4 regions of the Aquabacterium sp. G14 genome follow, and region 3 is predicted to be linked to each of the others. Evidence: predicted binding sites of a transcription regulator. Region 3 holds the regulator's gene; each other region holds the start of a gene.
What was found. Region 3 encodes sigma-54, which starts transcription at its own class of promoters, with help from an activator protein. Its sites were predicted from a motif close to TGGCANGNAANCTGCTTT; they were not measured.

Region 1 (5,695 bases), on a different contig from region 3:
GTCGAACAGCTTGGTGACGGCGCCTTCATAGGTCTTGCCGATTTCCACTTCAGCGGTGATCTCGTTGATGCGCTGGATCGCGAAGTCAGCCTTGCCAGCGTCGGTCGAAGCGATGGTGATGACACCGTCTTCAGCGATGTTGATCTGGCAGCCGGTTTCCTCGCACAGGCCACGGATGGTGGCGCCGCCCTTGCCGATCACGTCACGGATCTTCTCGGGGTTGATCTTGAGGGTGTACAGGCGGGGAGCGAACTCCGAGACTTCGGTGTTGGCGCCGGCCATGGCTTCGGTCATCTTGCCCAGGATGTGCAGACGGGCTTCCTTGGCCTGAGCCAGGGCGACCTGCATGATTTCCTTGGTGATGCCCTGGATCTTGATGTCCATCTGCAGGGCGGTGATGCCACCGGTGGTGCCGGCCACCTTGAAGTCCATGTCGCCGAGGTGATCTTCGTCACCCAGGATGTCGGTCAGGACGGCGAACTTGTTGCCTTCCTTGATCAGGCCCATGGCGATGCCGGCCACGTGGGCCTTCATCGGGACGCCAGCGTCCATCATGGCCAGGCAGCCGCCGCAGACCGAAGCCATCGACGAGGAACCGTTGGACTCGGTGATTTCAGAGACCACGCGCAGGGTGTAGGCGAACTCTTCCTTCGGGGGCAGCAGCGGCACCAGGGCGCGCTTGGCCAGACGGCCGTGGCCGATTTCGCGACGCTTGGGCGAGCCGACACGACCCGTTTCGCCGGTGGCGAACGGAGGCATGTTGTAGTGGAACAGGAAGGTGTCGCGGAAGTCGCCGGTCAGGGCGTCGATGCGCTGGGCGTCTTGCTCGGTACCGAGGGTGGCGACAACCAAGGCCTGGGTTTCACCGCGGGTGAACAGGGCCGAGCCGTGGACGCGCGGCAGCACGCCGGTGCGGATCTCGATAGGGCGCACGGTGCGAGTGTCGCGGCCGTCGATGCGGGGCTCACCGGCCAGGATCTGGCTGCGCACGATCTTGGCTTCGATGTCGAACATCATGCTTTCGACCTTGACGGCGTCGAAGGCGATGCCTTCGGCAGTCAGGGCGGCCTTCACTTCGGCGTAAGCGGCGCGGCAAGCTTGCGTACGGGCTTGCTTGGAGCGGATCTGGTAGGCAGCGCGCAGCGGGCCTTCGGCCAGCTCGTTGACCTTGGAGATGAAGGCCTCGTCCTTGGCGGGAGGCTGCCAGTCCCAGGCCGGCTTGCCAGCGTCGCGCACCAGTTCGTGGATGGCGTTGATGGCGATGTTGCCTTGCTCGTGACCGAACACCACACCACCCAGCATCACGTCTTCCGACAGTTGGTCGGCTTCGGACTCGACCATCAGCACGGCGGTTTCGGTGCCGGCGACGATCAGGTCCATCTTGGAGTTGGCGATCTCGGTGATGCTGGGGTTCAGCACGTATTCACCGTTGATGTAGCCCACGCGAGCGGCACCGATAGGACCGTTGAACGGGATGCCGGAGATCGACAGCGCGGCGCTGGAGGCGATCATGGCGGCGATGTCGGCCGACACTTCGGGGTTCAGCGAGACCACGTGAATGACCAGCTGGACTTCGTTGTAGAAGCCTTCGGGGAACAGCGGGCGGATGGGGCGGTCGATCAGACGCGAGGTCAGGGTTTCAAACTCGGAAGGCTTGGCTTCGCGCTTGAAGAAGCTGCCAGGGATCTTGCCGGCGGCGTAGGTCTTTTCGAGGTAGTCGACGGTCAGGGGGAAGAAGTCCTGGCCAGGCTTGGCGGTCTTGGCGCACACGACGGTGGCCAGCACGACGGTGCCTTCGATGTCGACCAGCACGGCGCCGGTGGCTTGACGGGCGATTTCACCCGTCTCCATCGTGACGGTGTGCTTGCCCCATTGGAAGGTCTTGGTGACTTTGTTGAACATGGTCATGGATGAGTTCTCCGGTTGGGTTGAACGGGCAACACATGCCGCCCGTCAGGGGTGCCGTCACTCAATCGCGATGCCATTCCAGCGAGGTTGAGACCTCAGCCTCGTTGGAATGACACAGCGTTCGCAGGAGTCGAGTGGCTGGCGTTAAAAAACAAAAAGCCTGTGCTGGAGGATCCAGACAGGCTTTTTGTCGTCATGCGGTGCTTACTTGCGCAGGCCCAGCTTCTGGATCAGGGCGACGTAACGGTCGGCATCCTTGGACTTGAGGTAGTCCAGCAGCTTGCGACGACGGCTGACCATGCGCAGCAGGCCGCGACGACCGTGGTGGTCCTTCTTGTTGGCCTTGAAGTGGGGGGTCAGTTCGACGATGCGAGCGGTCAGCAAGGCCACTTGCACTTCGGGAGAGCCGGTGTCGTTGGCGCTACGAGCGTTGTCCTTGACGATGGCGGCGGTGTTGATGTCTGCGACGGACATGGTGTTTCCTTGAAAACATGTGCAGACCTGGGGCGTCGATCGTTGATCAACCGCCTTTGGTTTCTGCGTTGGACTTGCGACTCCGGGTGAAACCGACCCAGGTCGTGCGAGATTCGCCACCCTTTTCAAGGCAGCAAGCCTGCGAGTATAGCAAGAAGTCAGATGCTGGACAAATCCCAGCGAGGCTTGACGTCGAAGGTGGGCTCGGTGCTGAGGCGCGCCTGCCCACTCTGGATGCGCATGGCTGCGGCCAGGGCAATCATGGCGCCGTTGTCGGTGCACAGGTGCATCTCGGGATAGTGCACGCGGATCTGGCGGCGGGCGCAGGCCTGGTCCAACTGGGCACGCAGCAGGCGGTTGGCCCCGACGCCGCCGGCGACGACCACACGCTTGAGGCCGGTGGACTTCAGCGCCAGCAATACCTTCTTGACCAGCACCTCGACGATGGCGGCCTGGGTGGAGGCCGCCAGATTAGCCAGCACGGGCTGCGCCTCGGGCGTGGCGAGCAGGTCGGGACGGTCCAGCCAGCCCAGACGCACCAGATGGGTGCGCACGGCGGTTTTCAGGCCCGCGAACGAGAAATCTAGGTTGCCACTGTGCAGCATCGGGCGAGGCAAGTCGAACGAGCTCGGGTCGCCCGACTCGGCCAGGCGCGAGAGGTGGGGACCACCTGGGTAAGGCAGGCCCATCAACTTGGCGGACTTGTCAAAGGCCTCGCCAGCGGCGTCGTCCACCGTCTCGCCCAGCATCTCGTAGCGCCCCACCCCATCGACACGCATCAACTGGGTGTGGCCGCCGGACACGAGCAAAGCGACGAAGGGGAACTCGGGCGGATCCACCGAGAGGAAAGGCGACAGCAGGTGGCCTTCGAGGTGGTGCACGCCGAGCAGCGGCTTGTTCAAGGCGGTGCCCAGGGCGCAGGCCATGCCGGCACCGACCAGCAAGGCGCCGGCCAGGCCGGGGCCGCGTGTGTAGGCGACCACGTCGATGTCGGCGAGCGTTTGGCCGGACTCGGCGAGCACCTGGCGCGCCAGTGGCACGACGCGGCGGATGTGATCGCGCGAAGCCAGCTCGGGCACCACGCCGCCGTAGGCCTGGTGCATGTCGATCTGACTGTGGAGCGCGTGCGCCAGCAGGCGGGGCTCGCCCTCGGATGGCAGTTGCACCAGCGCGAGGCCAGTCTCATCACAGGAGGACTCGACCCCCAGGATGAGGCAGGGGCGCTTCAAGTCAGCAGGCAAGGGGGCGTTCAAGGTGGCGGACGTGGACGACATCCCACCAGTGTAGGGGACCCACCTGTTCTCGCCACGCCCAAGCGTGAAACACCAGCTTCCGGGCGCAGTTGTTGCATGCGATGACGTCATGAATGCGAATCTGGCCAGCCTGCGTGTGGTGATCGTCCTGCCTTTGTCCTTGTCTGCCGAACCGGATGACGAGGAGCAGGCCGAGGTCGAACGCGCCCGGGTGCTGCGCCTTGCCTTGCTGGAAGCGGGCTACAACGTGGTGGCCACTTTGCCCGGCGATGCCTTTCTGCCCGAGCGCATCGGGCAGATTCAGCCCGATCTGATCGTGGTGGATGCCGAGTCGCAAGGGCGCGACATCCTGGAGCACGTGGTGATGGCCACGCGCGATGAGCGTCGCCCGATCGTGATGTTCTCGGGTGACGAGGACACGGCCTACCTGCGCAAGGCGGTGGCGGCGGGTGTGTCGGCCTATGTGGCGGCGGGCACACCTGCCGAGCGCATCAAGCCGGTGCTCGATGTGGCGATGGCGCGCTTCGAGATGGAAGAGGCTCTGCGCCGGGAACTGGCGGATGCACGCTCGGAGTTGGCCGACCGCAAGGTGCTGGACCGCGCCAAGGGTCTGTTGATGAGCCGCCAGGGACTGACCGAACCGCAGGCGCACGCGCGCCTGCGCAAGGCCGCCATGGACAAGGGCTTGAAGCTGGTGGAGGTGGCGCAGCGCCTGATTGATGCTGCAGACCTGCTGGGGTGAGTCGCTCTGCCCCAGCTTGGCGTGCGGATGCACCAGCACAAGGCAGGCCGCCGCTTCATCGGCCGCTCAGCGGTGCTGCGGCCCCGCAAACGACCTGGCACAGGGTTTGCTTTAACCCTTGCAAGCAAAGTCAACGGCGATTTTGCAGTCTTGGTGGCCCGAAGACGGGCTGCCTCGCTTCCGACAAAGGTGTCTTCTGACGCGTGTGCCCATCCAAGGATGAGCCTGCGCGACGGATGGCACCTTTTTTGTTTGTCCACAGGGAAAGTCTTGCACCATGAACACCCAGGATCTGAAAATGACGCGCCGCACCATCTTGAAGAGCGCAGCCGCTGCCGGCGCAGTGGGCGCTGTGCCCGGACTGCAGTCCGCCGTCTGGGCCGCAGGCTCGGACAAGCCCGAGCTGACCGAGGTGAAGATCGGCTTCATTCCGCTGACCGATTGCGCCTCGGTGGTGATGGCCTCGGTGCTGGGCTTCGACAAGAAGTACGGCGTCAAGATCATCCCGACCAAGGAGGCCTCGTGGGCCGGCGTGCGCGACAAGCTCGTCAACGGCGACCTGCACATGGCCCATGTGCTGTACGGCCTGGTCTATGGCGTGCACCTGGGCATTGGCGGCCCCAAGAAGGACATGGCCGTGTTGATGGGTCTGAACAACAACGGGCAGGCCATCACGCTGTCGAAGGCGCTGGCCTCGAAGGGTGCGGTCGACGGGCCCTCGCTGGCCAAGCTGATGGCGCGCGAGAAGCGCGAGTACACCTTTGCGGGCACCTTCCCCACCGGCACGCACGCGATGTGGATGCACTACTGGCTGGCGGCCGCGGGCATCAATCCGCTGTCGAGCGCCAAGCTGATCACGGTCCCACCGCCGCAGATGGTGGCCAACATGCGCGTGGGCAACATGGACGGCTTCTGCGTGGGCGAACCGTGGAACCACCGCGCGATCATGGACGGCATCGGGGTGACAGCCAACACGACACAGGACATCTGGCAGGACCACCCCGAGAAGGTGCTGGGCTGCACGGGCGAGTTCGTCAAGCAGTACCCGAACACCGCCCGCGCCGTGATGATGGCGGTGCTGGAAGCCGGTCGCTGGATCGACGCCGGCCTGCAGAACAAGCTCAAGATGGCCGAGACGATCGCGGCGAAGTCGTACGTGAACACGGGCGTTGATGCGATCAACCAGCGCATCCTGGGCCGTTACCAGAACGGCATGGGCAAGACCTGGGACGACCCCAACCACATGAAGTTCTTCAACGACGGCAAGGTGAACTTCCCCTACCTGTCGGATGGCATGTGGTTCCTGACACAGCACAAG
Region 2 (5,695 bases), on a different contig from region 3:
CATGCAGGTGTTCAACACCAACGCTCAGATCACCGTGCCCGTGGGCCCGGCTACCCTGGGCCGCATCATGGACGTGCTGGGCAACCCCATCGACGAACGTGGTGAAGTGTCGCAGGCTCAAACGGCCCCGATCCACCGCAAGGCTCCCGCTTACGACGAACTGTCGCCCTCGACCGAGCTGCTGGAAACCGGCATCAAGGTGATCGACTTGGTCTGCCCGTTCGCCAAGGGCGGTAAGGTGGGTCTGTTCGGTGGCGCCGGTGTGGGCAAGACCGTGAACATGATGGAACTCATCAACAACATCGCCAAGGCTCACTCGGGTCTGTCGGTGTTCGCTGGTGTGGGTGAGCGTACCCGCGAAGGCAACGACTTCTATCACGAAATGTCGGATGCCGGCGTGGTGAAGCAGGACAACCTGGCCGAATCCAAGGTCGCCATGGTGTACGGTCAGATGAACGAGCCGCCGGGCAACCGCCTGCGCGTGGCCCTGACCGGTCTGACGATGGCCGAAGCCTTCCGTGACGAAGGCCGTGACGTGCTGTTCTTCGTGGACAACATCTACCGTTACACCCTGGCCGGTACCGAAGTGTCTGCTCTGCTGGGTCGTATGCCTTCGGCTGTGGGCTATCAGCCGACGCTGGCCGAAGAAATGGGCCGTCTGCAAGAGCGCATCACCTCGACCAAGGTCGGCTCGATCACCTCGATCCAGGCCGTGTACGTCCCTGCGGACGACTTGACCGACCCGTCGCCTGCCACGACCTTCGCCCACTTGGACTCCACCGTGGTGCTGTCGCGTGACATCGCTTCGCTGGGTATCTACCCCGCCGTGGACCCGCTGGACTCGACCTCGCGTCAGTTGGACCCGCACGTGGTCGGTGAAGAGCACTACCAAGTGGCCCGCGCCGTGCAAAACACGCTGCAGCGCTACAAGGAACTGCGCGACATCATCGCCATTCTGGGCATGGACGAACTGGCTCCGGAAGACAAGCTGCTGGTGGCCCGCGCTCGTAAGATCCAGCGTTTCCTGTCGCAGCCTTTCCACGTCGCCGAAGTGTTCACTGGCGCACCTGGCAAGTATGTGCCTCTGAAGGAAACCATCCGTGGCTTCAAGATGATCGTGAACGGCGAGTGCGACGCACTGCCCGAGCAGGCCTTCTACATGGTTGGCACGATCGACGAAGCCTTCGAAAAGGCCAAGACGATGCAATAAGCGGCGCACTCGGGCGTGGTTCGGCGTTGCCGTGCTCACCGTAGCTTCCGCTACGGTTGTGCGCAGCGCCTTGATCCACACCCGATTGCTTGCTTCTTGCGCCGTTTGAGATCGTGTGAAAGCTGTCTTCGGACGGTGCAAATCGTTGAACCTCTTTTGAAAGCTCGATATGTCCACCATTCACGTTGATGTGGTCTCCGCCGAAGAGTCGATCTTCTCGGGCGAAGCCACGCTGGTGTCCCTGCCGGGTGAGGTGGGTGAGCTTGGCATCCTGCCGCGTCACACCCCGCTGATCACCCGCATCAAGCCGGGCGCCGTGCGCATCCAGCGCGCTGACAACAACGAAGAAGAGTTCGTCTTCGTGGCTGGCGGCATCCTGGAAGTGCAGCCTCACTGCGTGACCGTGCTGGCCGATACCGCCATCCGCGGTCACGACCTGGACGAGGCCAAGGCCACCGAAGCCAAGCGTTTGGCCGAGGAAGCCGTGCAAAACGCCAAGGGCGAACTGGACCTGGCCCGCGCACAAAGCGAGCTGGCCGAACTGGTGGCGCAATTGGCTGCCATCCGCCGCCTGCGCAAGAAGTGATCTCGCGTCAGACAGGCGCTTGCGCCTGTCCTCGCCCCGAAGCCCGCAGCTCATCCCTGCGGGCTTTTTTGTTGCCCGCGCAGTCCGACGGCATTGGCGCACCACCTGTTCAAGGGTGTCGGTCTGCTTTACATGCACCTTCAAAGAAGATGGGATATTTGATGTAACTTATTGATTTGTAATGTGTTTTCTACGTGGCACGTCAGTTGCTTTCAAGGGCTGGGCAAGAGGTTGGTGAAAGCGGCAGGTGTGGTGCCGGCTGCGCGTACCTGCATTGAGTCTTAAAGCAACTGAAGTGGAGTGAACATGATGATGAGCAAAATCAAGGCATCGGTGTGGACGTTGGGTCTCGCACTGGGGATGATGGGCCCGGCTTCGGCCGCCCTGTTTGATGCGGGCCTGCCCGCTGGCTGGACGGCCAATGGCAATGCCGGTACCCTGGGTGCCAATGGCGTGGTGACTTTGGCGCCATCCGGTGGCAGCCAGTATGGTTATGTGTCCAGCAACAATGGCGTCAACGGTGTGGCCTTGCCTGGCGTTGGCGGTAGCGGCTCTGGTACCAATGGGTCGACCCTGCGCTCGGCCGTGTTCTCGGCCGCGGCGGGTGACGATTTGGAGTTTTTCTTCAACTACGTGACGTCCGATGGCGCCGGTTTCGCTGACTACGCGTGGGCGCGTCTGTTGGATTCCTCATCGAATCAAGTGGCCTTGCTGTTCACAGCTCGCACGGCACCGAGTGGCAGCATCGTGCCTGGCTTCAGCATGCCGGCGCCTGCCGCGACGCTGTCGCCCGCATCGGTCACCATCATCGCCGGTGGCCCCTCTTGGTCGCCCCTCGGCGGCAGTTCGGGCAGCTGCTATTCCAGTGGCTGTGGTTACACGGGCTGGGTTCAGTCCAATTATGAAATTGCGACGGCCGGCAATTACGTCCTGGAGTTCGGTGTGACGAACTGGAGTGATACGGCTTACGACTCTGGTTTGGCCTTTGACGGTATCACCGTGGGAGGGGTGGTGATCGGTGAGCCCGCTCAGGTGTCTGAGCCTGCCATTCTTGCCCTGATGGGTCTGGGCCTGGTCGGTGCGGCTGTGGCGGGGCGTCGTCGCCAAACTGCCTGAGGTACACAGGCGTCGCATGAAGAAACCGGGCATGGCCCGGTTTTTTTCTTTGTGGCGCGTGACGTTCGCGCAGAAACGCTGGAGGCCTCAGAGTACCTCGGCCGGCGGGCGGCGCTGCAGCACGCCGATCGGGGGGGCCCAGCGCGCGCCCTTGGGCTTCTTGGCGGTGACGAGGGTGACGTCGGCCGGTTCGAACACCTCGACGTTGTGCGTGATGGGCGTGGTGAGCACGTACTGCGCGCGCGTAGAGCGCAGGAAGTGGCCAACGAGCTGGATGTTGCGCACGTCGAGGTGGGCGAAGGGTTCGTCGATGAAGACGAAGCCGCCCGTGCTCTCGTCGTCCTTCATCAGGCCCACGAGCAGGATGAGGGACTTGATGACCTGCTGGCCGCCGGACGCTTCGCCGTCGTTGAGGCCGATGCTGCCCTTGCCGTCGAAGTTGAAGTGCACCTTGAGCTCGGCTTGGCGCAGGCCGATGTCGTCACCGTCCAGATGCGGCAGTTCGGCGTTGACCTCGACCCCGGCGAGGTGGCCGAGTTCGATGATGTTCTTGCGGTAGCGGCGCACCGTGACCTTGAGCACGTCGGTGTAGCGCGCGCGGGCGTTGTCGACAGCGATGGCTGCGGCGGCGTTGCTGGCCTTGCGCTGGTTGAGCTCGTCTTCCTGGCGCAGCACGTTGGCGTTCATCAGCGTGAGCTGCTCCAGCACGGTGGGGTCGGTTTCCCACTGGCCTTCGTTGAGCTCGCGGTCGACGGCTTCGGCGCGCAGGCGGGCCTGGGTGACGTTGCCGTACTTGGCCTGCATCTCGGTGATGCGGGCGGGTTCGCGCCAGCGGCGGGGCAGTTGCAGCTTGACCTCGCGCGACATGAGGGCCTGGGCCATCAGGTCATCGAAGCGGATCTGCCAGTCGCGGTCGTGCTGGGCGCTGCGGCTCTCCAGGTGAGCCAGCCGCTCTTGCGCCTGCTTGTAGGCGTGCTGGGCGTTGGTCTGCGCCACCACAGCGTGCTTGAGCAGGGCCTCGGCCTGTTGCCAGCGCTCACCGGCTTGCACGCGGGCCTGCTTGAGCGTGGGCAGCTGCTCGCGGGCTTCGTGGAACTCGGCGGCACGCTCGGCCAGTTCGGCGGCGGCGGTGAAGCCTTTGGCCGCCTGGCGGGCGTCTTGCAGCTGGCGGTCGAAGAAGGCCTGGTCGCGCACCAGGCGGGTCATTTCTTCGTCGAGCTGGGCCAGGCGGGCTTCGATGGACTGGCGACGCCCCGCTATGGCAGCGGCGCCGAACTGGTGCTGGCCGGGGTCGACCCAGACCGAGCGGCCACCGCGGTTGTCGCGGTGGTAGGCCTCGGGGGTGATCCATTCGCCGCCAAGCTTGACGCCGGCTTCGGTGCTGGCCACGCGGCGGATGTTGGCGAGCTGGCGCAGCAGCCAGCGCGGCGCGGCGGCGGAGAACTTCAGGACGGCCAGCAGGCTGTCGGGATCCGGTTGCGCGGGGGCATCTTCGGCGTCGGCCACGATGTAGTGGCGGAAGCGCTCCTTCTCGGCCAGGGCCATGGCCTGGGCTTCGTGGCTGGGCTTGGCCAGCACCACGACCCAGCGGCTGCCACGCAGCACGCCTTCGGCGGCGGCGCGCCACTTCTCGTCGCTGATCTCGATGATGTCGGCGATGAGGTGGTGGGCGATGCCGGCCTCGGTGAGGGTGCGGGTGAAGCGGGCGACCTCAGGCGGAGGAGGCGCCTGGCGCTGGCCTTTGAGGGCGTCGTAGGCGCGCTGGGCGTCGTCGCGCTGGTCCTTGAGGCGTTGCCACTGGGTGGCGAGCTTTTGCTTGTGCTCGCTCAGTTCGGCGATGCGGGTGGTGAGCTTGTCGGCGTCGCCTTCGACCACGGCCAAGCCTTGCAGTTCGTCGGCGCGTTTGACCAGGGCTTCGACCGGGCGCTCGGCGTCCCGGGCCTCTTCCTGCAGGCGGCGGGCGGTGCGGACCTGGGCTTCGAGCTCTTCGACGCGGGTGGCCGCATCGGTCTGGTCTTGCAGACGTTGCAGCAGCTCGGCCTTGACCTGGGCGTGCTGACGGCGGTCTTCTTGCGACTGCAGGCGCTGGCGGTGCAGTTCACGCAGCTTGCTGGCGAGCACCCGACGGGTTTCGTGGCTGCTCAGCACGGGCACGACCTCGGTGGCGAGGGTTTCGCGCTCCTGGCATTTGAGCTCGTACTGGCGGTAGGAGTTGACGCGGATTTCGAGCTCGGCGCGCTGGGCCTTGCCGTGGGAGAGTTCGCGCTCGGCGGCTTCGACTTCCTGCGTGAGTTGGCGCTGATGGTTGCGCGCTTCGTCGTAGCGGTCGAGCACGTCCTGGTCGCCGAAGACGTCGAAGACCAGCTTGAGCAGTTCCTTGGGGCTGTATTCGCAGAGGCGGTCGGTCTGGCCTTGCTCGAGCGCGAGGACCTTGGCGATGGCGCGTGACAGGCCCGCGCCTTCGAGGCGCTTGCGCCAGTTGTCGATGCCCAGCCAGTCCTTGTCCTGGCGCTCGATGAGCTGTTCGATGCTGACGTCGCCTTCGACCATCAGGTAGCGACGCACCCAGTCGCCACCGTTGCGGTCGATGCGGCAGACGAGGGTGACGACGTCGCTGTAGAGCAGGCAGCGGGCGAAGGGGCGGTTGGAGGACTGGCGGTTGCGCGGGCGGTTGTCGACGGTGGCGCGCAGCCAGGCGCTGTCGGCGTTGGCGTGGCGGGCGTAGGTCTTGTAGTTGCGCCCGCCCGAGCAGTCCAGGCCAAGCAGGGTGCGCATGGCGTCGA
Region 3 (5,695 bases):
TGCAGGTGCTGCGCATGCAGCCGGGGGATGCGCTGCGTCTGTTTGATGGCCAGGGGCAGGAGTGCCTGGCCACCGTGATGGAAATGGGGCGCAAGTCGGTGACAGTGACCTTGGGCGAGCCTGTGCACGAGCCTCGGGAGTTGCCGGTGCGGGTGACGCTGGCGATGGGCATGCCGGCGAATGACCGGATGGATGCGCTGGTAGAGAAAGCGGCGGAGTTGGGGGTCTATGCCATTCAGCCGCTGGTGTGCGCACGATCGGTGTTGCGACTGGATGGCGAGCGGGCGGCGAAGAAGGTGGCGCACTGGCAGGCGGTGGCCGTGTCGGCCTGCGAGCAAAGTGGCCGGGCGGTGGTGCCTCAGGTGCATCCCGTGCGGAGCGTGAGCAGTTGGCTGCAATCCGCTGAGGCTGGAACCGAGTTGGAGCCGGTGATGCGTGGGGTGTTGAGTCTGCGAGACGCCGTGTCGGTGCGGCAATGGCTGGCAACAGCGGCGCCGCAAGACGCGGCCAAGGTCCCGCGCGATTGGTGTTTTCTGAGTGGGCCGGAGGGGGGGCTGAGCGCCGAGGAAGAGGCGCTGGCTTTGTCACTCGGCTGGTCGGCTGTGAGTCTGGGGCGGCGGGTGCTACGGGCCGACACGGCGCCACTGGCCATGCTCAGTGTGCTCGGTGCGCAGTTCGAAGGCTGAACGCACCTGCTTGAGGGCGCGCTCTTCACCGTCCCCCGGCACCCCACATGGCAAAGAGGCCTGCGGCGTGCGCCTACACAGACACAGGGCCCGTGTGTGCCGGCGAGCGCCCGCTTGATGCCCAGTGCGTCAAGGGGTGGCTGGGCGAGTCAGTCGGCCTGCGAGGGTGGTGACGCCGCGTCCGACGAAGTGCTCGTGCGAGGCTTGTTGCTGCCAGCGACCAGGTCGAAGCGGAACAGGCGGCACTCGATGGGGCCGTTGAACATGACAACACGGCGGCTCTCTTTGAGGCGCATGGCGCTGGGCAGTTTCATGTCCGGGCTGAGGATCCAGGCGGTCCAGCCGGGGTATTGCTTCTTCCAGTGGGAGGACAGACGCTGGAAGAAGGTGGCGGCTTCGTCGTCCTGGAATTGCTCGCGGCCGGCACGGGACGTGGGCGCGTCGTCACCCATCTCGTCGTCGGCTTCGGAGCGGGCACGGTAGGCGTTGCGCACGGAGCCTTTGGTGTCGATGCGCTCGCCGTAGGGCGGGTTGAACATGAGCACGCCGCGCTCGCAGGGCACGGGGCGCTGCAGGGCGTCGGCGGTTTTGAACTCGATGTGCTGGCGCACGCCAGCGCGCTCGGCGTTGCGGGTGGCGAAGTCGGTCATGCGGAAGGCGACGTCGCCAGCGTAGATGGGCACGCGAGGCGGGTGCTGGCGGTCGCGGGCGGCTTGCTTGAGGCGTTGCCAGTCGGCCAGGTGGGCGCGGAAAGGCAAGAGGCGCTCGAAGGCGAAGCGGCGTTGCAGTCCCGGGGCGATGCCGCAGGCGATCTGCGCGGCTTCGATCGGGATGGTGCCAGCGCCGCAGCAGGGGTCGAGCAAGGCGCCGTCTTCGGGGCGGCCTTGCCAGTCGGCGGCAGCGAGCATGGCGGCGGCCAGGGTTTCTTTCAGCGGCGCTTCGCCGGTGTCTTCACGCCAGCCGCGCTTGAACAGAGCCTCGCCGGAGGTATCGACGTAGAGGATGGCGTCGAGGTCGTCAAGGTAGAGGACCAGGCCGAGGTCGGGGAAGCGGGTGTCGACGCTGGGGCGCTCACCGGTGCGTTCGCGCAGGTCGTCGCAGACGGCATCTTTGACGCGCAGGCCGGCGAAGTTGAGGCTTTGCAGGTGGCTGCGGCGGGAGACGACGTCGACGCGCAGGGTGTGCTGCGGCGTGATCCAGTCGGACCAGTTGACCTGCCGGGCGAGGACGTAGATGTCGTCTTCGTGGCGGTAGACGCGGGAGGCGACGCGCCAGAGTACGCGTTGGGCCAGACGACTCTCGAGGTTGAGGCGCATGGCGTAGTCGCGCAGGGTGTGCTGTCGCTCGGTGGGGGATGCGCTCGCGGGCGCGATCACCTCGATGCCCCCGCGGGACTCGGTGATGTGCGCTGCGTCACCGAGGATGCGGCGGGCCTCGGTGGCCAGCAGGGATTCGACGCCGGAGGGGCAGGACAGGTAGAGGGCAGCAGGGCGGTCGGCGGCGAGCACGGGGCGCTGGGCGGAGTCGCGCGACTCGGGGCGAGGGCCGGGGCGAGCGGGTGCCGGACGCGAGGAAGCGCCGCGACCTGCACCGCCGGGTGCGGCACTGGGGCGGCGATCGTCGCTGGCACGCCAGCTTTCGGGGGCCTGACGTGATGAGGGACGACCTGCACTGCTGGAGGGAGCGCCATAGCGACGCTCGTCGCCGCCATGCCAGGCTTCGGAGGCCGACCGCGACGCAGGGCGGAAGCCGGGACCGGCGTCAGAGCGGGCCGAGTCGCGCCCGCGCGGGTCACGTCCATGCGTGGCACGTGCGCGTGGGTCACGCCCGGAGGAGGGCTGCCCTGGTGCATCGCTGCCGCGCGCGTCACTTCGCGCCACGTCACGCCCATGGGATGGGCGGGCGGACGACGTCGTGCGGTCGCGCTCGTCCCCCGAGGGGCGTCCGGTGGCCGAGGACACGACGGGGCGGCGGGGGGGCTTGATGGGCATGATGGGGTCGCAATACAGAAGGAGGGACGTGGTCAGGGGCGCAGGATCGCCAGCACGTCGGAGCGGAATTCTCGCCGATACAGGATCCAGAGGACCGCGAGGGTGCCGAGGGCAAAGGCGACCGGGGAGACCAGCCAGGCGATGACCGCGAAGGACATGTAGTAGGCACGCAGGCCGTCGGCGAAGCTTTCGGCGGCCATGCCCATGAGCTTGCCGGCGCGGTCGCCAAACTCCTGACGGTCGGCCTCGCCTTGGTTGAACACATCCACATTGGGCGCCGCACCGACCAGGATCGCACCGAAGGAATAGACGCGCATGGACCAGGTGAAGCGGAAGAAGGCGTAGATGAAGACGGCCAGCAGGACGATGAGCTTGATGTCGAGAACCTGCATGGAGGTGCGCACGGCAAAAGGCAGATCGCTGACGAATTCACTGGCCTTTTCGGTGGTGCCGAGCACGGCAAGCAGACCACCGAGTACCAGAATGGTGGTGGAGGCCCAGAAGCCAGGGCTGCTGGCGAGGTTCTGCGTGATGGCGGCATCGACCACGCGCTGGTCACGGTGGGTGACCTGGATCATCCACAGGCGACGGTAGTGATTGGTGCTGGACAGCAGGGTGCTTTCAACGCGGGCACGGCGGCTGGCGAACTGGGCATAGCCGATCCAGCCGAACACGAACAGGGCCAAGGCGGCCCAGTCCTGCCAGGGCAAGAGGTCGACAAGGTCTTGGAGGCGGTAAAGCATGGTCAATGAATCAGGGGCCGTTGCGGCGCGGGACAGGATCGCGACAGCGAAGCGCCCGGCCTGCGCCCCCACCCATCACGTGCACTCACAAGGCCTTGCGCAGGTTCGCAGGCGCGATCTTGAGGGCTTCGCGGTATTTGGCGACGGTGCGGCGGGCGACCTGGATGCCTTGCTCTTCCAGCATGCTGGACAAGGCGCTGTCTGACAAGGGCTTCTTGGGATCTTCGGCCGCGACCAGCTGTTTGATGAGGGCGCGCACCGCGGTGCTGGAGGCGTTGCCACCTGCCTCGGTGTTGAGCGAGGAGCCGAAGAAGTACTTGAGTTCGAACGTGCCGAAAGGCGTGTTCATGTACTTGGCGGTGGTCACGCGCGAGATGGTGGACTCGTGCAGCCCGAGTTCGTCGGCGATTTCGCGCAGGACCAGGGGCTTCATGGCGATTTCGCCATGGGTGAAGAAGTTCTTTTGCCGATCGACGATGGCCTGCGAGACACGCAAGATGGTGTCGAAGCGCTGCATGATGTTCTTGACGAACCAGCGGGCCTCTTGCAGGCGGGCATTGAGGTTGGCGTGACCTTCGCTGGCCGTGCTGCCGCGTGCGCCCCGGCTGGAGCGCAAGGCCTGCGCGTAGTAGTCGTTGATGCGCAGCTTGGGCATGACGTCCGGGTTGAGGACGACTTTCCAGCCGCGGCCGGACTTCTGGACGATGACGTCCGGGATGATGATGTTGGCCTCGGCGCGGGTGAAGGCGCGGCCGGGTTTAGGCTCGAGCGAGACGATGAGGCTTTGCGCGTCTTTCAGCAGAGCCTCGTCGGCGCCGGTGGCGGCCATGAGCTTCTTGAAGTCGCGACGGGCCAGCAACTCAAGATGCTCGCGGCAGATGGCCATGGCGACCTCGCGAGCGGGCTCGCCGGGCAGACCGCGCAGTTGCAGCAGCAGGCACTCGGAGAGGTTGCGCGCGCCCACGCCCACCGGCTCCAGGCTTTGCAGCCAGCCCAGTGCGCAGCGCAAGCGCGACATCAGTTCGTCGAGGGTGTCTTCGTCCGGCTCGTCGGGCAACAGGCTGGCAGCGATCTCTTCGAGCGTGTCGGCGAGGTAACCGTCCTCGTTGAGGGACTCGATGAGCATGTCGACCGCGGCCATGTCCTCGTCGCTCAAGCGGGTGCCCAGCAATTGCTGACGCAGGTGCTCTTGCAGGGTGATGGACAGGCTGTTGCGCTCGAGCGGGTCGGTGTCGTCGTCGCCCTGGCTTTGGCGGGCCGGGCTTTCGCTGATGCCGTCGAAGTCGTCGCGCTCGGTGCCGTTTTCCCAGTCCTCGCGCTCGGTGGTGCCCAGCTCGGCGGTGTCGATGCCGCTGGTGTCGGCCTCGGCGGGCGCGCTGTCACGTTCGGCGCCGGCGTCTTCGCTGCTGTTGCGCTCGTTGCGCTGGCGTTCGAACTCCAGTGAGGCCGCGGTCTCGATGGGCGAGTAATCGTCCTCAGGCTCCAGGAAGGGATTTTGTTCGAGCATCTGCTCGATTTCCTGGTGCAGTTCGAGGGTGGACAGCTGCAGGAGCCGGATGGACTGCTGCAGCTGAGGGGTCAGCGCCAGGTGTTGCGAAAGCCGAAACTGCAGGGAGGGCTTCATGGGCGCCGGTCACTCACATGCGGAAGTGCTCGCCGAGATAGACCTTGCGGACCTCGGCGTTGTGCACGATGTCAGCCGGGCTGCCTTCGGCCAGGACGCTACCTTCACTGATGATGTAGGCGCGGTCGCAGATGCCCAGCGTTTCGCGGACGTTGTGGTCGGTGATGAGCACACCGATGCCGCGCGCCTTGAGGAAGCTGATGATGCGCTGGATCTCGATGACGGCGATGGGATCGACGCCCGCAAAGGGCTCGTCGAGCAGGATGAAGCGCGGCTGGGTGGCGAGGGCGCGGGCAATTTCGACGCGGCGGCGCTCGCCGCCCGAGAGGGACAGCGCAGGGTTGGTGCGCAGCTTCTCGATGCTGAGTTCGTGCAGCAGGCCGTCAAGGCGCTCCTGGATCACGTCTTTGCTCAGGCGCTTGCCGCGCTCGTCCACCTGCAACTCCAGCACCGCGCGGATGTTCTCCTCGACATTGAGCTGGCGGAAGATGGACGCTTCCTGCGGCAGGTAGCTCAGGCCCAAGCGCGCGCGCTGGTGGATCGGCAGGCGCTCAACGCGCTGGCCGTCGATGGTGATCTCGCCAGCATCGGCGGGCACCAGGCCCACGATCATGTAGAAGCTGGTGGTTTTGCCGGCCCCGTTGGGCCCCA
Region 4 (5,695 bases), on a different contig from region 3:
TCGCGCGCAGCCAGCAACGCTGGGGCAGGCAGGTATCGTTCCAGTTGGGACTGGCGGTGGCCCTGGGCTCGGCGCTGCTGTGCGCCCTGGCGCTGTGGCTGCACAGCTTCTGGCTGCTGGTCACCGCCACTGTGGTGGCTGGCTACTACAGCGCCAACGGTCAGCTGTATCGCTTTGCCGCCGGCGAACTGGCCACCCCGGCCTTCCGCGAAAAAGCCATCTCCCTGGTGCTGGCCGGCGGGCTGCTGGGAGCGGTCGTCGGCCCCAACTTGGCCAAGCACACCCGCGATGGCCTGGGCACGCCGTTTTTGGGCGCCTACCTGGCCCTGGCGGTGGTGGCCTTGCTGTCGATGATCGTGATGAGGGGCATCCAGTTCCCACCTGCCGTGCGGCAGGCTCAAGGCGGCGACACCGGCCGCCCGCTACGGGACATCATGGTCCAACCCGTGTTCATCGTCTCCACCGTGGGGGCCGCCCTGGGCTATGGCGTGATGAACCTGCTGATGGCGGCCACGCCGCTGGCCATGCAGGTATGTGGCATGCCGTTTGACGACGCCGCCTTCGTGCTGGAATGGCACGTGATCGGCATGTTCGCTCCGGGCTTTGTCACCGGCCACCTCATCAAACGCCACGGCGTGCTGACCATCATGGGTGCGGGTGTGGTGTTGAACCTGGCCTGCATCGGCATCGCGTTGTCAGGGCAAGACCTGCACCAGTTCGCGGTGGCGCTCTTCCTGCTGGGCGTGGGCTGGAACTTCCTGTTCACCGGCAGCACCACCCTGGCCATGCAAGCCTACCGGCCGGAAGAAAAAGACAAGGCGCAAGCAGCCATCAACTTCTGCGTGTTTGGCGTGATGGCCATCACCTCGTTTGCCTCGGGGGCCCTGATCACCACCCAAGGGTGGACCTGGTTGAACCTGGGCTCGCTGTTGCCCGTGGGTCTGACGGGTCTGGCCCTCATCTGGTTGGGCTGGCAGCGCCGGACGGCGCCGACGCGCTGAGCGCAGGCGCCCAGCCCTTCAAGCGCCAGACCTCGGCCTGCAAGGGCGGCACCAGGCGCAACGCCAGTGTGAGTTGCGTGTGCAGCAAGCGTTCGGTGCGCGACATGGCTGCCAGACCGGCCTCGCTGTCAGCGTCACTCAGATCGTTGTGCAGCAGCGCCGACGCCGCCGCTGGCGGGCTGGCCTCACGCGCCTCCAGCGCATCGGCCAGGATGCCCAAAGCCGCCTGCAGGCGATCGGCCTGCGCCAGCACTGGCTCGCTGCAGGCCTGTAACGACACCTCACTGCGATGCGCCCCCAGCGCCGAGAGGTAGTTGAGCACGGTGTGTGACAAGGTCAGGAAGCGCCCACACACAGCGGTGTCCAGGCGCACCCGCACCGGCTCCTTGAGCATGGCCGACAAAGCGTTGGACAGCGCCGCATCGGCCTTGTGGGCATTGCGCCGCGCCAAGCGATAGGCCAGATGGTCTTGCTTGCCCGTTTGATACTGCAGCAGGATGTCATGCAGGTAGCGCGCCTGGGTGCGCAAGGCCTGCGCCGCCAGATGAGGCCACTGGCGCGCCTGCCAGTTCGGCCACACCCGCCAGGCGGCCACGGCTGCAATCGCCCCGCCCAATACGGTATCGAGCAAACGCGCCGGGATCACGCCCTGCGCCATGCCCATCTGGTGAAAGCTCAACAACAAGAGCGTGGTGACGGCGCTGGTGGACACCACATAGTTGGTGCGCCGCGAGCCCAAAAACACCGCGCCCGCCACCACCAGCAAGGCCGATTGCATCACCGCCCCCGGGAACAGGCGAATCAAGGCCCAGGCCAGCGCCAGCCCGATCACCGTGCCCATCACCCGCTGGGTCAATTTGGTCAAGGTGGCCGCGTACTGCGGCTGGCTCACGAACACGATGGTCAGCAGGATCCAGAAGCCGTGCGGGTCATCCGTGAGCCACATCACACCGCACCCCACCATCAGGGACACGCTGAGCCGCAGCGCATGGCGACACAACACCGAGCGCAGGCTCAGCTGCGTTCGCAAGCGCCGCCAGGCCTCCCCCAGCGTGCGCGGGTGGGTGTCGAGCAGGCTCTGATCCACCTCGCCCTGCCCCGGCTCCAGCACCGTGCGAAACACCTGCGCCAACGCCGTGAGGTTGTCACCCAAGGCTTGCAAGGCCCGCAAGGAACGACTGGCCGCTTGCCCATGTGACAGGTGCGCGATCGCCGCCTGCATGTCCTCGATGGCCCGTGCCGTGGCGCCGTGGTGCTCGGGACTGCGGCGCTGGGCCATGGCCACCGACAGCTTCAAGGCCTGGTCCCCCGTCAACGCCAGCACCCGCTGACAGCGGTACAGCGCATCACTGTGAAAGAACGCATCGGCCAGCAACTCGTAATGCTCATGAGACGAGCTGGCACGCTCATGGATGTCTTGCGCGGCGAGGTACTGCCGCATCGCGGTCTGCAACCAGGGCGGTGGCCGCCGCTTGCCCAGACGGCTGAAAATCGCCTCTTTCGTGCCTCCCAGGCTTTCCACCACCCGGCCGTTGTGCAGCGCCAGCGCCATGCGACGCTGGGCCCGGTCGGCATCGCGCACCGGCTCAAGCAACTGCGCCTTCAGGTGCAGGTACTCGCCCAACAAGGCGTACAACTGCGACAGGCGGTGACGCACCGGAGGCTGCGGCAGCAGCGCCGCCCAGAGCACCGACACCAAGCCATACCAGGCGGCCCCAGCCAGCATCAAAGGCGTCACATCCAGCGCATGCAGGCGACTGGTACGCGCCGACATGGCCACGTAGATGAACAAAACGAGCGACCCAAACGCGATCGCACGATAGCGCTCGCTGAGCGCCCCCAGCATCGTCAGGCCAAAGGCCGACAGCGCCAGCACGGTCATGAGCAGGATGGGCCACGGCAGGGTGAGCCACACCGCCCACGCCATCATCACAAATGCCCCCAGCGCCATCAACTGCGCCCGCAAGCGGCCACGCCAGTTGTCATCGGTCTCGGTCAAGGCGCTGGCGATCACGCCCAGCAGCACGGGCATCAACTCGTCTTGGCGCCCTGCCCACCAGCCCACCGCCAGCACGCAGGCCAGGGCGAGCAAGGCGCGCAGGCCATTCATGGCCCCTTCATGCTGAAGGAGGGTACGCCATCCATCTTTCCAGTTCTCGTCCACTTGCTGCAACCGCCCGGGCACTGCGCCCGCCAAGATCGTGAGCATACGGCCGGAGCGGCCCGGAAAGAAAAAACCCCGCCGCAGCGGGGTGGTGATCAGCGCGGCCGGGCATCACAGCCCGAAGCGCGGATTCAGATCTCAAGCCTGACGCGAGCGACGGCGCGAGACGTAGGCGCCCCCCATCAGCGCTGCACCCAGCAGGGCGAGCGAAGCAGGCTCGGAGACTTCCGTGGTGGTCGACACCTTGCAATTGCTGCAAATCCACAGGGTTTCGGCGCTACCGTTGTTGTTGGCGGTGCGGATGTCAAGCGACAGCACCCAATCAGCGGCCGTGGTCGGCGCAAAAATGAAGTCGTTCAGCGCCTTGCTGTAGGCAGCGTTGTCCGCATTGGCGCTGCCGATGTTGCCGTTCACATAGTAGCCGTTGCTGTTGGCGCAGGTGGTGGCCGTGCCCGTGCCCAGGTTGTAGGCAATGCCGCTCACCTTGTCCACACAGTAACCTGTGAACACGGTGACATAAGGCGAGGAGAAATCAAAGGGCCCGTTGGGCTGGGCAGGTGCCGTGGAGGTGCAGCCAGCTGCCGAGGTGTTGTTCAACTCGAAACAACCGAGCAGGTTGGTGCCATCGGCCGACAGCAAGCGGGCTTGGCCCCAGATCTGCAACCACTGGTTGGCCGCATCCCCTTCCTGCGAGTTGTCAAAGATGAACACCAGATCGTTGTTGCCCAGATAACTGCGCAGCGCAGACACCTTGATGTCCCACTTACCCGCCTGGTCACCCGCGAAAGAAGGCGATGGCTCTGGCGAAAACGCAGAACCCATCAGAAAAGTCGAACTCTGCTGGCCGCTGGGCGACGCAAAAGCGTTGTCACCGGGCGCACCGTTGGGCAAGGGCTCAGGCTGGTTGGTCGATTGCGGACCACCGTTTTCGCCTGTGAACACCGTGAGTTGTGTTTTGGTGAAGCCACCGTTGGAAGAAATGGGCAGAGGGCCACTGGGCTTGCAACGCGAGTCATTCGCGCTCGCGCACTGCTCCAGAAGGTCCAGTGAGTAGACAGCGAAATCACCGTACTGAACGGTCGACATGACATTTGACCCTGGCAACAACACCGCCTGAGCGGGCGACGCAACAGCCAACAAACCGGTCGCGGCCAAACTGACCAAAATGCCCTTGCGGAAAATGCTTGTCATGATAGGGACCGCCCAATACAACTTGATACCCCTGTCACAGCACGTTTTGTGCCAATGACAAGTACACCTTGAGAAACAAGCACTTACAGAAATGACCGCCGCTGACACGCAAATGATTGTCAAAAATCTCGACAAGCTCAGTGCCCGCGTGTTTCACATTACGGTGTTAGCGTCCATCAAATGAAAAACCTCCACCGTCTTTGCCTGCTGGGTCTGCTGTGCGTGACGGCCTGCTCCGCACCCACCACACACCCTGATCCCGCCCGCCCCCACCACCGCCCAGAGGGGTTTGCCAACACCAACACCCAGGTCCAGATCGGGCAGTTTCCCTGGTACGAAATCATGTGGCGCCGCTGGCGCGGTGACTTTGAGCCCATTGCGCCCCCGACAGGCGGCTACGAAGCCTTTGCCGCGCGCTGGCGCATCCCGGTAGACCTGACACTGATCTCGCAACGTCATGAAGCGCCCGTGCTCACCTGGTTGGGCCATGCAGGCATGTTGCTGCAAGTCGGCGGCCTCAACATCTTGCTCGATCCACATCTGAGCGCCCATGCCGGTCCGCACCCCTGGCTGTCGGCAAAGCGGCGTGTCCCGGCGCCTGTGCGCGTCGATCAACTCCCGCCCATCGACCTGGTGCTGATCTCACACAACCACTACGACCACCTTGATGCCGACACCGTCCATGCCTTGGCGGCCCGCGCCCAGCCGCCCCGCTGGATCGTGCCGCTGGGCCTGAAAGCCTGGTTTGACGAGGAAGACATTGCCGGGGTGAGCGAACTGGACTGGTGGCAACACGAGCAGGCGGGCCCACTCACCGTGCACCTCACACCCGCACAACACTGGAGCAAGCGCACCCCGTTCGATACGAATCGGTCGCTGTGGGGAGGCTTCGTGATTGAGTGGCACAGCGACTCGCGCCCCCAAGCTTGGCGCTTCCTGTACACGGGTGACACGGGCTACTCGGACGACTTCAAAGAGATTCGCCGCCGACTGGGACCGATCGACTACCTGGGTGTGCCCGTGGGCGCCTACCAACCGCGGGAGTTCATGCGCCCGCAGCACACGAACCCCGACGATGCCGTGCAGATCGTGTTGGACCTGCAAGCCCGCGAGGCCATCGGCCTGCATTGGGGCACCTTCGAACTGACACAGGAACCCTTCGATCAACCGCCCAAAGACCTGACCATCGCACTGCAACGGCGACAGTTGGCACCTGATCGCATCCGGTTGTTCAAACACGGAGAAAGCCGGTACCTGCTGCCGCGTACCAGCAACGGGCACACCCCATGACCGCGGCATTGGCTCAGAGAAGGCGCTGAGGGTGGGCCAAGAGTCAGAA

Region 1: WIT60_RS12900 (CmpA/NrtA family ABC transporter substrate-binding protein) is a predicted target of sigma-54. The motif match lies at 4,473-4,490, and genes of this name have one in related genera.
Region 2: WIT60_RS01715 (NF038132 family protein) is a predicted target of sigma-54. The motif match lies at 1,992-2,009, and genes of this name have one in related genera.
Region 4: WIT60_RS12130 (PEP-CTERM sorting domain-containing protein) is a predicted target of sigma-54. The motif match lies at 4,393-4,410, and genes of this name have one in related genera.

Annotation. Positions count from the first base shown of each region.
Region 1 covers NZ_JBBEYB010000012.1:38,637-44,331, forward strand. Annotated here, with positions in the region: gene pnp (polyribonucleotide nucleotidyltransferase) at 1-1,908, opposite strand, end outside; gene rpsO (30S ribosomal protein S15) at 2,113-2,382, opposite strand; gene tsaD (tRNA (adenosine(37)-N6)-threonylcarbamoyltransferase complex transferase subunit TsaD) at 2,541-3,656, opposite strand; gene WIT60_RS12895 (ANTAR domain-containing response regulator) at 3,745-4,377, shown strand; gene WIT60_RS12900 (CmpA/NrtA family ABC transporter substrate-binding protein) at 4,655-5,695, shown strand, end outside.
Region 2 covers NZ_JBBEYB010000001.1:365,555-371,249, forward strand. Annotated here, with positions in the region: gene atpD (F0F1 ATP synthase subunit beta) at 1-1,210, shown strand, start outside; gene WIT60_RS01710 (F0F1 ATP synthase subunit epsilon) at 1,380-1,796, shown strand; gene WIT60_RS01715 (NF038132 family protein) at 2,103-2,912, shown strand; gene WIT60_RS01720 (ATP-binding protein) at 3,000-5,695, opposite strand, start outside.
Region 3 covers NZ_JBBEYB010000013.1:5,851-11,545, forward strand. Annotated here, with positions in the region: gene WIT60_RS13170 (16S rRNA (uracil(1498)-N(3))-methyltransferase) at 1-686, shown strand, start outside; gene WIT60_RS13175 (THUMP domain-containing class I SAM-dependent RNA methyltransferase) at 836-2,677, opposite strand; gene WIT60_RS13180 (DUF599 domain-containing protein) at 2,710-3,420, opposite strand; gene WIT60_RS13185 (RNA polymerase factor sigma-54) at 3,506-5,044, opposite strand; gene lptB (LPS export ABC transporter ATP-binding protein) at 5,058-5,695, opposite strand, start outside.
Region 4 covers NZ_JBBEYB010000010.1:103,699-109,393, reverse strand. Annotated here, with positions in the region: gene WIT60_RS12140 (MFS transporter) at 1-1,001, shown strand, start outside; gene yccS (YccS family putative transporter) at 958-3,111, opposite strand; gene WIT60_RS12130 (PEP-CTERM sorting domain-containing protein) at 3,304-4,356, opposite strand; gene WIT60_RS12125 (MBL fold metallo-hydrolase) at 4,537-5,646, shown strand.